Regions from separate parts of the Bacillus sp. NP247 genome, predicted to be linked through region 1. Evidence: a T-box and tRNA genes for the amino acid it is inferred to sense, from the RefSeq annotation. Region 1 holds a T-box; the other holds one or more tRNA genes.

Region 1 (3,408 bases):
AGACGGTCAAAAACTTGTTGCTAACACATTCGTTTGGACAGGTGGCGTACAAGGTAACCCATTAATTGGTGAATCAGGTCTTGAAGTAAACCGTGGACGTGCAACTGTTGATGCACACCTACAATCTACTTCTCACAAAGACGTATTCGTTGCTGGAGACAGCGCTGTTGTCTTTGCTGAAGACGGTCGTCCATACCCACCAACTGCACAAATTGCTTGGCAAATGGGTGAGTTAATTGGATATAACTTATACGCAGCACTAGAAGGCAAAGCATTCGAAGAGTTCGCACCTATAAACTCTGGAACACTTGCTAGTCTAGGACGTAAAGATGCTGTTGCTACAATCGGAGCAAGCAATACTCCGCTTAAAGGTTTACCAGCATCATTAATGAAAGAAGCAAGTAACGTTCGTTACTTATCACACATTAAAGGTCTATTCAGCTTAGCTTACTAATCTGAATATAAGCCCGAATCATGCCCTGCATGGTTCGGGCTATTTTTATCCGTAATTCTCTCTAACTTATTTATTCGGCAGAAGAATAATATAATCCTCTTTAATTATCAAAATATACTGACTCTTTTATGTCGAAATTGTGTATACGAAAAGAGCGGAAGTAGATATCTTACCTACTTCCACTCTTTCACAAGAACTATTCTCCTAATTTCACTAAGCTGTAGTTCTTCTTCCCTTTACGAATAATAATAAATCGTCCATCAAATGAATTTTCTACAGTAACATCCGTAGCTACATCCGTTACTTTTTCACCATTCATAGATATAGCTCCATTATTAATGTCTTCACGTGCTTGTCTTCTAGATGGTTCAATCCCTAAATCAACTAGCCACTCTACAATATTTTTCGTCTCTTTTGAAGACTGGAATGTTGGCATCTCTTTAAATCCTTGTTCAATTTCATCAGCTGTTAACGATTTAATATCTCCGCTAAATAATGCCGATGTAATTTTCACAGCTTGCAATAATGCTTCTTCTCCATGAACGAATTTCGTCATTTCTTCCGCTAATACTTTTTGCGCCTCACGTTTATGTGGCTCTGTTTCTACTTTTACTGCTAATTCATCAATACGCTCTTTCGTTAAGAACGTAAAGTATTTCAAGTATTTAATTACATCACGGTCATCTGTATTCACCCAGAACTGGTAAAATTCAAACGGTGTTGTTTTTTCAGGATCAAGCCAAATAGCACCACCTGCTGATTTACCAAATTTCGTACCATCCGATTTTAATAATAACGGAATTGTTAGTCCGAATACTTTCGCCTCATGACCTTCTAACTTACGAATTAAATCTAAACCACTCGTAATATTTCCCCATTGATCACTACCACCGATTTGCAGTTGAACATCTTCTTTCGTGTATAAATGATGGAAATCCATCGCCTGCAAAATTTGGTACGTAAATTCTGTGAAAGAAATGCCTGTATCTAAACGGCTTGCTACAATATCTTTCGCTAACATGCTATTGATGCTAAAGTTTTTCCCGTAATCACGTAAAAACTCGATAATGTTTATTTCATGCGTCCAGTCATAGTTATTTACCATCTCCACTTCGCTATTTCCGCCAAAATCAAATAGCTTTTTCATTTGCGCTGTTAAAGCATCTACATTATGCTGGACTACTTCTAAAGTTTGCAATTGACGCTCTGATTGACGCCCACTTGGATCACCAATTGTTCCTGTTGCCCCTCCGATTAAAATAACCGGATGATGGCCAGCTAATTGAAATCTTTTCATCATCATGAACGGAATTAAATGTCCAATATGCATACTATCACCAGTCGGATCCACTCCGCAGTATAGTGAAATCTTTTTTTCTTCAACTAACTTACGTAAACCTTCTTCATCTGTCTGTTGATTCACAGCACCGCGCCATTCTAATTCATCAATAATATTCATCTTTTGTCATCCCCTTTATTTTTTTGAAAACAAAAAAGCCCCTATGTCTACAATAGACATAGGGACGATTATTCACCGTGTTACCACCCAGTTTGCATAAATAGCATAGCTATTCATACCACTCTTAGCAATAATATCGATTGCTAGTCCGCTTAGCGTTACCTAAGATACTCCAGAGTGTAATTCACAGGTTTGTTTGTGCTAGGTTCCAGCAATCCCTAGCTCTCTTTGATAACAGTGACAAACTGCTACTGGGCTCTTTCAACGTATATTTTATTTGTTAAATTATTAGCCATTATATTGAATCAAAATCAAATTGTCAACAATACCCAAATGTTATTCCGAAATAATTCATACTTTTATACGTTTTTTATTCAAAGATTACTGTAGATCTTCTCCAATAATCCTTACTTCTCGCTCTAATTTCACACCGAATTTTTCTTCAACAGTTTTTTGTACGAAATGAATTAAGTCGATATAATCTTGCGCTGTTCCGTTATCAACATTCACCATAAATCCAGCGTGTTTTAAAGAAACTTCCACTCCGCCAATTCGCTTACCTTGCAGTCCTGATTCTTGAATAAGCTTACCCGCAAAATTATTTGGTGGGCGCTTAAATACACTACCACATGAAGGATACTCTAAAGGTTGTTTTGATTCACGTTTAAACGTTAAATCATCCATCTTTTCCTTAATCTCTTCACGCACACCTTCTTGAAGCTCAAATTTTGCCTCAAGAATAATGTAATGATTATTAGAAAACACACTCTTACGATATCCAAATTCAAACTCATCTGTCGTTAAAGTACGTAAATCTCCATCACCTGTCATTACGACAGCTTCTGTTAATACAAACGCCACTTCACCACCATATGCACCTGCATTCATATATAACGCTCCACCAACTGAACCTGGGATACCACAAGCAAATTCAAGTCCTGTTAGGCAGTGATCCAATGCAATTCGTGACACATCAATAATTGCTGCACCACACCCCGCAACAATCGTTGTCCCTGTTACAGTAACACCTGTAATATGAATTAAACTTACTGTAATCCCGCGAAGACCACCGTCTTTAATAATAACATTAGATCCGTTTCCTAAAAACGTAACTGGAATATTGTGTTGATTCGCATACTTTATAACTTCTTGAATTTCATCATAATTCGTAGGAGCAACGAACACATCCGCTTTCCCGCCCACTTTAATATGCGTATGATTTTTTAACATTTCATCTTGCTTCACATGACCTTCAGGCAATACTGTACTTAAATATTTATAAGCCTCTTGCATATTCATTTTACGATTCCTCTATTTCTATAATCTTTTTATCCCGCTGTCCACGGGCCCATAATATCCCCACATAACAATGCGCTACAAATAAAAAGCACAAGTGGTAGATAAAGTGTACATAAAACACACCTATAAACCTCTTAAATTATAAGAGGTTCCACTCATATTAAAATATATATCGCATAATAAAGCAACCCAAATG
Region 2 (3,408 bases), 560 kb from region 1:
CGCCAATAACTGAGATTTCTTTTTTCATAGATAGTATCCCCCTTTTATGCCTTCACTAAATATTTTAAATCTTTTATATAGTCTGACTCAACTCGACATTTTTCTGCATGGATATACATTTTATTCACTTATATTTACGTTGGACTCCCAATTTTAAAACTGTTCTATGTATAAAGTTAACTTAATGAACCGACTAACTTTTCTATCAGCTAATATTTTTATCAGTGCTTTTCTCCATCACTACCTATAATTACACAAAATATCCTCAAATAAATGGATAAAAAAACACTTCTATATTTAGAAACGTTTTTCTGATGCTAGTTTCCACACTGCTGCAATATTTCTTGCTGCCATTTCGATATTCTCTTCTGCCGCTTTATATGCTTCTTCTAATGTCATTGGACTAGCCGTAATACTAAACACTGCATCAATTCCCTTTTCATAAATAATTGTATAATTCGGAGATACAGATCCACCAATAGCAATTACCGGAATATGACGACGTTTCGCCCGCTTCGCGACACCAACAGGAGCTTTTCCATATGCTGTTTGTTCATCTATTCTTCCCTCACCAGTTACAATAAGATCAGCACCCTCTATACACTTATCAAAATTTGTATAATCTAATACAATTTCAATCCCTTTTCTTAGCTGTCCCTTTAGTACTGCAACGACAGCGGCTCCCGTTCCTCCAGCTGCCCCCGCACCTGGTATTTCAGATACATCAAAAGACACATGTTGTTTAAGTATATTAGCATAATGTTTTAAATTCTCATCTAGCTCTTTCATCATCTCTACATTCGCACCTTTTTGTCTCGCAAATACAAAAGATGCCCCGCTCGGTCCAACTAACGGGTTATCTACATCACATGCCGCTTCTAATTTTATATCCTCCAGGCGTGAATCAATCCTAGAAAGGTCAACAGTGGTTATCAAATGCAATGTCCCTCCAGAGGGTTCTATTACCTCACCTTTCCTATTTATAAATCTTGCGCCTAAGGCAGATAGCATACCAGCCCCACCATCATTTGTAGCACTTCCTCCAAGCCCTAAAATAATGTGTTTAGTTCCTTGATCTAATGCATGTAATATAACTTCGCCTGTCCCTTTTGTCGTTGTAATAAGTGGGTTTCTCTTTTCAATTGGAACGTGTTGTAACCCCGATGCTGCTGCCATTTCAATAAATGCCGTCTTCTTATCCTTAGACATACCATAAAAAGCTTGCACGCTCTCTCCAAGCGGCCCTGTCACATTAAGTGATATAATTCTCCCCATTGTAGCACCAACAAGAGATTCAACCGTTCCTTCGCCCCCATCTCCAATTGGTACTTTAACATACTCTGCTTTAGGAAAAATTGCTGCAAAGCCTCTTTCAATAGCTTCACATACCTCTATAGCTTTCAGGCTTTCTTTATATGAATCCGATGCAATAACAACCTTCATAGTTACCTCCTCCTTATTCAATCCTTTTTTTTATTTTAAACGATATACGGAAAAGTTGCCTTTTCGAGTGGAATTTAAACACAAAAAAAGCTCACATCATTTGATGTAAGCTTTCCCTATTTATATGGAGCCTAGCGGGATCGAACCGCTGACCTCCTGCGTGCAAGGCAGGCGCTCTCCCAGCTGAGCTAAGGCCCCGTAGTAATAAAGCGGAAGACGGGATTCGAACCCGCGACCCCAACCTTGGCAAGGTTGTATTCTACCACTGAACTACTTCCGCGAAAATGGTGAGCCATGAAGGATTCGAACCTTCGACCCTCTGATTAAAAGTCAGATGCTCTACCAACTGAGCTAATGGCTCGTAAATGGCTGGGCTAGCTGGATTCGAACCAGCGCATGACGGAGTCAAAGTCCGTTGCCTTACCGCTTGGCTATAGCCCATTAATATTTACTAGTATGGTTATCTTCTCAAAAAAATAAACCCTCTCAGGTTATTTTAAAGAAAATGGTGGAGGGGGGCAGATTCGAACTGCCGAACCCGAAGGAGCGGATTTACAGTCCGCCGCGTTTAGCCACTTCGCTACCCCTCCGACATTTAAACATATATGGTGGAGGATGACGGGATCGAACCGCCGACCCCCTGCTTGTAAGGCAGGTGCTCTCCCAGCTGAGCTAATCCTCCAAAAGTGGTGACCCGTACGGGATTCGAACCCGTGTTACCGCCGTGAAAGGGCGGTGTCTTAACCACTTGACCAACGGGCCAAAAAAATTCAAAAATTTTCCCAAGCTTCCAACCGGGCTTGAACCGGTGACCTCTTCCTTACCATGGAAGTACTCTACCAGCTGAGCTATGGAAGCATAATGGCTCCGCAGGTAGGAATCGAACCTACGACCGATCGGTTAACAGCCGATAGCTCTACCGCTGAGCTACTGCGGAATAATATAAGCCTGGCAACGTCCTACTCTCACAGGGACAAGGTCCCAACTACCATCGGCGCTAGAGAGCTTAACTTCCGTGTTCGGTATGGGAACGGGTGTGACCTCTCTGCCATCATTACCAGACTTTTATCATTATGTACATTCTTTTCAGAATGTCAAAAGGAATTTTAAATATATATTCCTTCAAAACTAGATAACATTTGCTTCATATTATATGGTTAAGTCCTCGATCTATTAGTATTCGTCAGCTCCACATGTCACCATGCTTCCACCTCGAACCTATCAACCTGATCATCTTTCAGGGATCTTACTAGCTTACGCTATGGGAAATCTCATCTTGAGGGGGGCTTCATGCTTAGATGCTTTCAGCACTTATCCCTTCCGCACATAGCTACCCAGCTATGCCCTTGGCAGAACAACTGGTACACCAGCGGTGCGTCCATCCCGGTCCTCTCGTACTAAGGACAGCTCCTCTCAAATTTCCTACGCCCACGACGGATAGGGACCGAACTGTCTCACGACGTTCTGAACCCAGCTCGCGTACCGCTTTAATGGGCGAACAGCCCAACCCTTGGGACCGACTACAGCCCCAGGATGCGATGAGCCGACATCGAGGTGCCAAACCTCCCCGTCGATGTGGACTCTTGGGGGAGATAAGCCTGTTATCCCCGGGGTAGCTTTTATCCGTTGAGCGATGGCCCTTCCATGCGGAACCACCGGATCACTAAGCCCGACTTTCGTCCCTGCTCGACTTGTAGGTCTCGCAGTCAAGCTCCCTTATGCCTTTGCACTCTACGAATGATTTCCAACCATTCTGAGGGAACCTTTGGGCGCCTCCGTTACACTTTAGGAGGCGACCGCCCCAGTCAAACTGCCCACCTGACACTGTCTCCCGGGTCGATAAGACCCGTAGGTTAGAATTTCAATACAGTCAGGGCGGTATCCCACCAGCGCCTCCACCGAAGCTAGCGCTCCGGTTTCAATGGCTCCCGCCTATCCTGTACAAACTGTACCAAAATTCAATAT

Evidence for each region. The T-box of region 1 lies ahead of tyrS (tyrosine--tRNA ligase). A T-box ahead of a tRNA ligase gene usually reads a tRNA of that ligase, here a tRNA-Tyr.
Region 2: it encodes a tRNA-Tyr, which carries the amino acid that the T-box ahead of tyrS (tyrosine--tRNA ligase) is inferred to sense. The anticodon was not compared.

What each region holds. Positions count from the first base shown of each region.
Region 1 covers NZ_CP076653.1:2,263,498-2,266,905, forward strand. Annotated here, with positions in the region: gene KPL75_RS12060 (NAD(P)/FAD-dependent oxidoreductase) at 1-454, shown strand, start outside; gene tyrS (tyrosine--tRNA ligase) at 651-1,913, opposite strand; T-box leader at 1,971-2,187, opposite strand; gene murB (UDP-N-acetylmuramate dehydrogenase) at 2,295-3,212, opposite strand.
Region 2 covers NZ_CP076653.1:2,825,856-2,829,263, reverse strand. Annotated here, with positions in the region: gene rocF (arginase) at 1-28, opposite strand, end outside; gene KPL75_RS14975 (glycerate kinase) at 298-1,443, opposite strand; tRNA gene KPL75_RS14970 (tRNA-Ala) at 1,569-1,641, opposite strand; tRNA gene KPL75_RS14965 (tRNA-Gly) at 1,652-1,723, opposite strand; tRNA gene KPL75_RS14960 (tRNA-Lys) at 1,729-1,804, opposite strand; tRNA gene KPL75_RS14955 (tRNA-Gln) at 1,810-1,884, opposite strand; tRNA gene KPL75_RS14950 (tRNA-Tyr) at 1,950-2,033, opposite strand; tRNA gene KPL75_RS14945 (tRNA-Val) at 2,050-2,125, opposite strand; tRNA gene KPL75_RS14940 (tRNA-Glu) at 2,131-2,205, opposite strand; tRNA gene KPL75_RS14935 (tRNA-Thr) at 2,229-2,301, opposite strand; tRNA gene KPL75_RS14930 (tRNA-Asn) at 2,306-2,380, opposite strand; rRNA gene rrf (5S ribosomal RNA) at 2,390-2,505, opposite strand; rRNA gene KPL75_RS14920 (23S ribosomal RNA) at 2,597-3,408, opposite strand, start outside.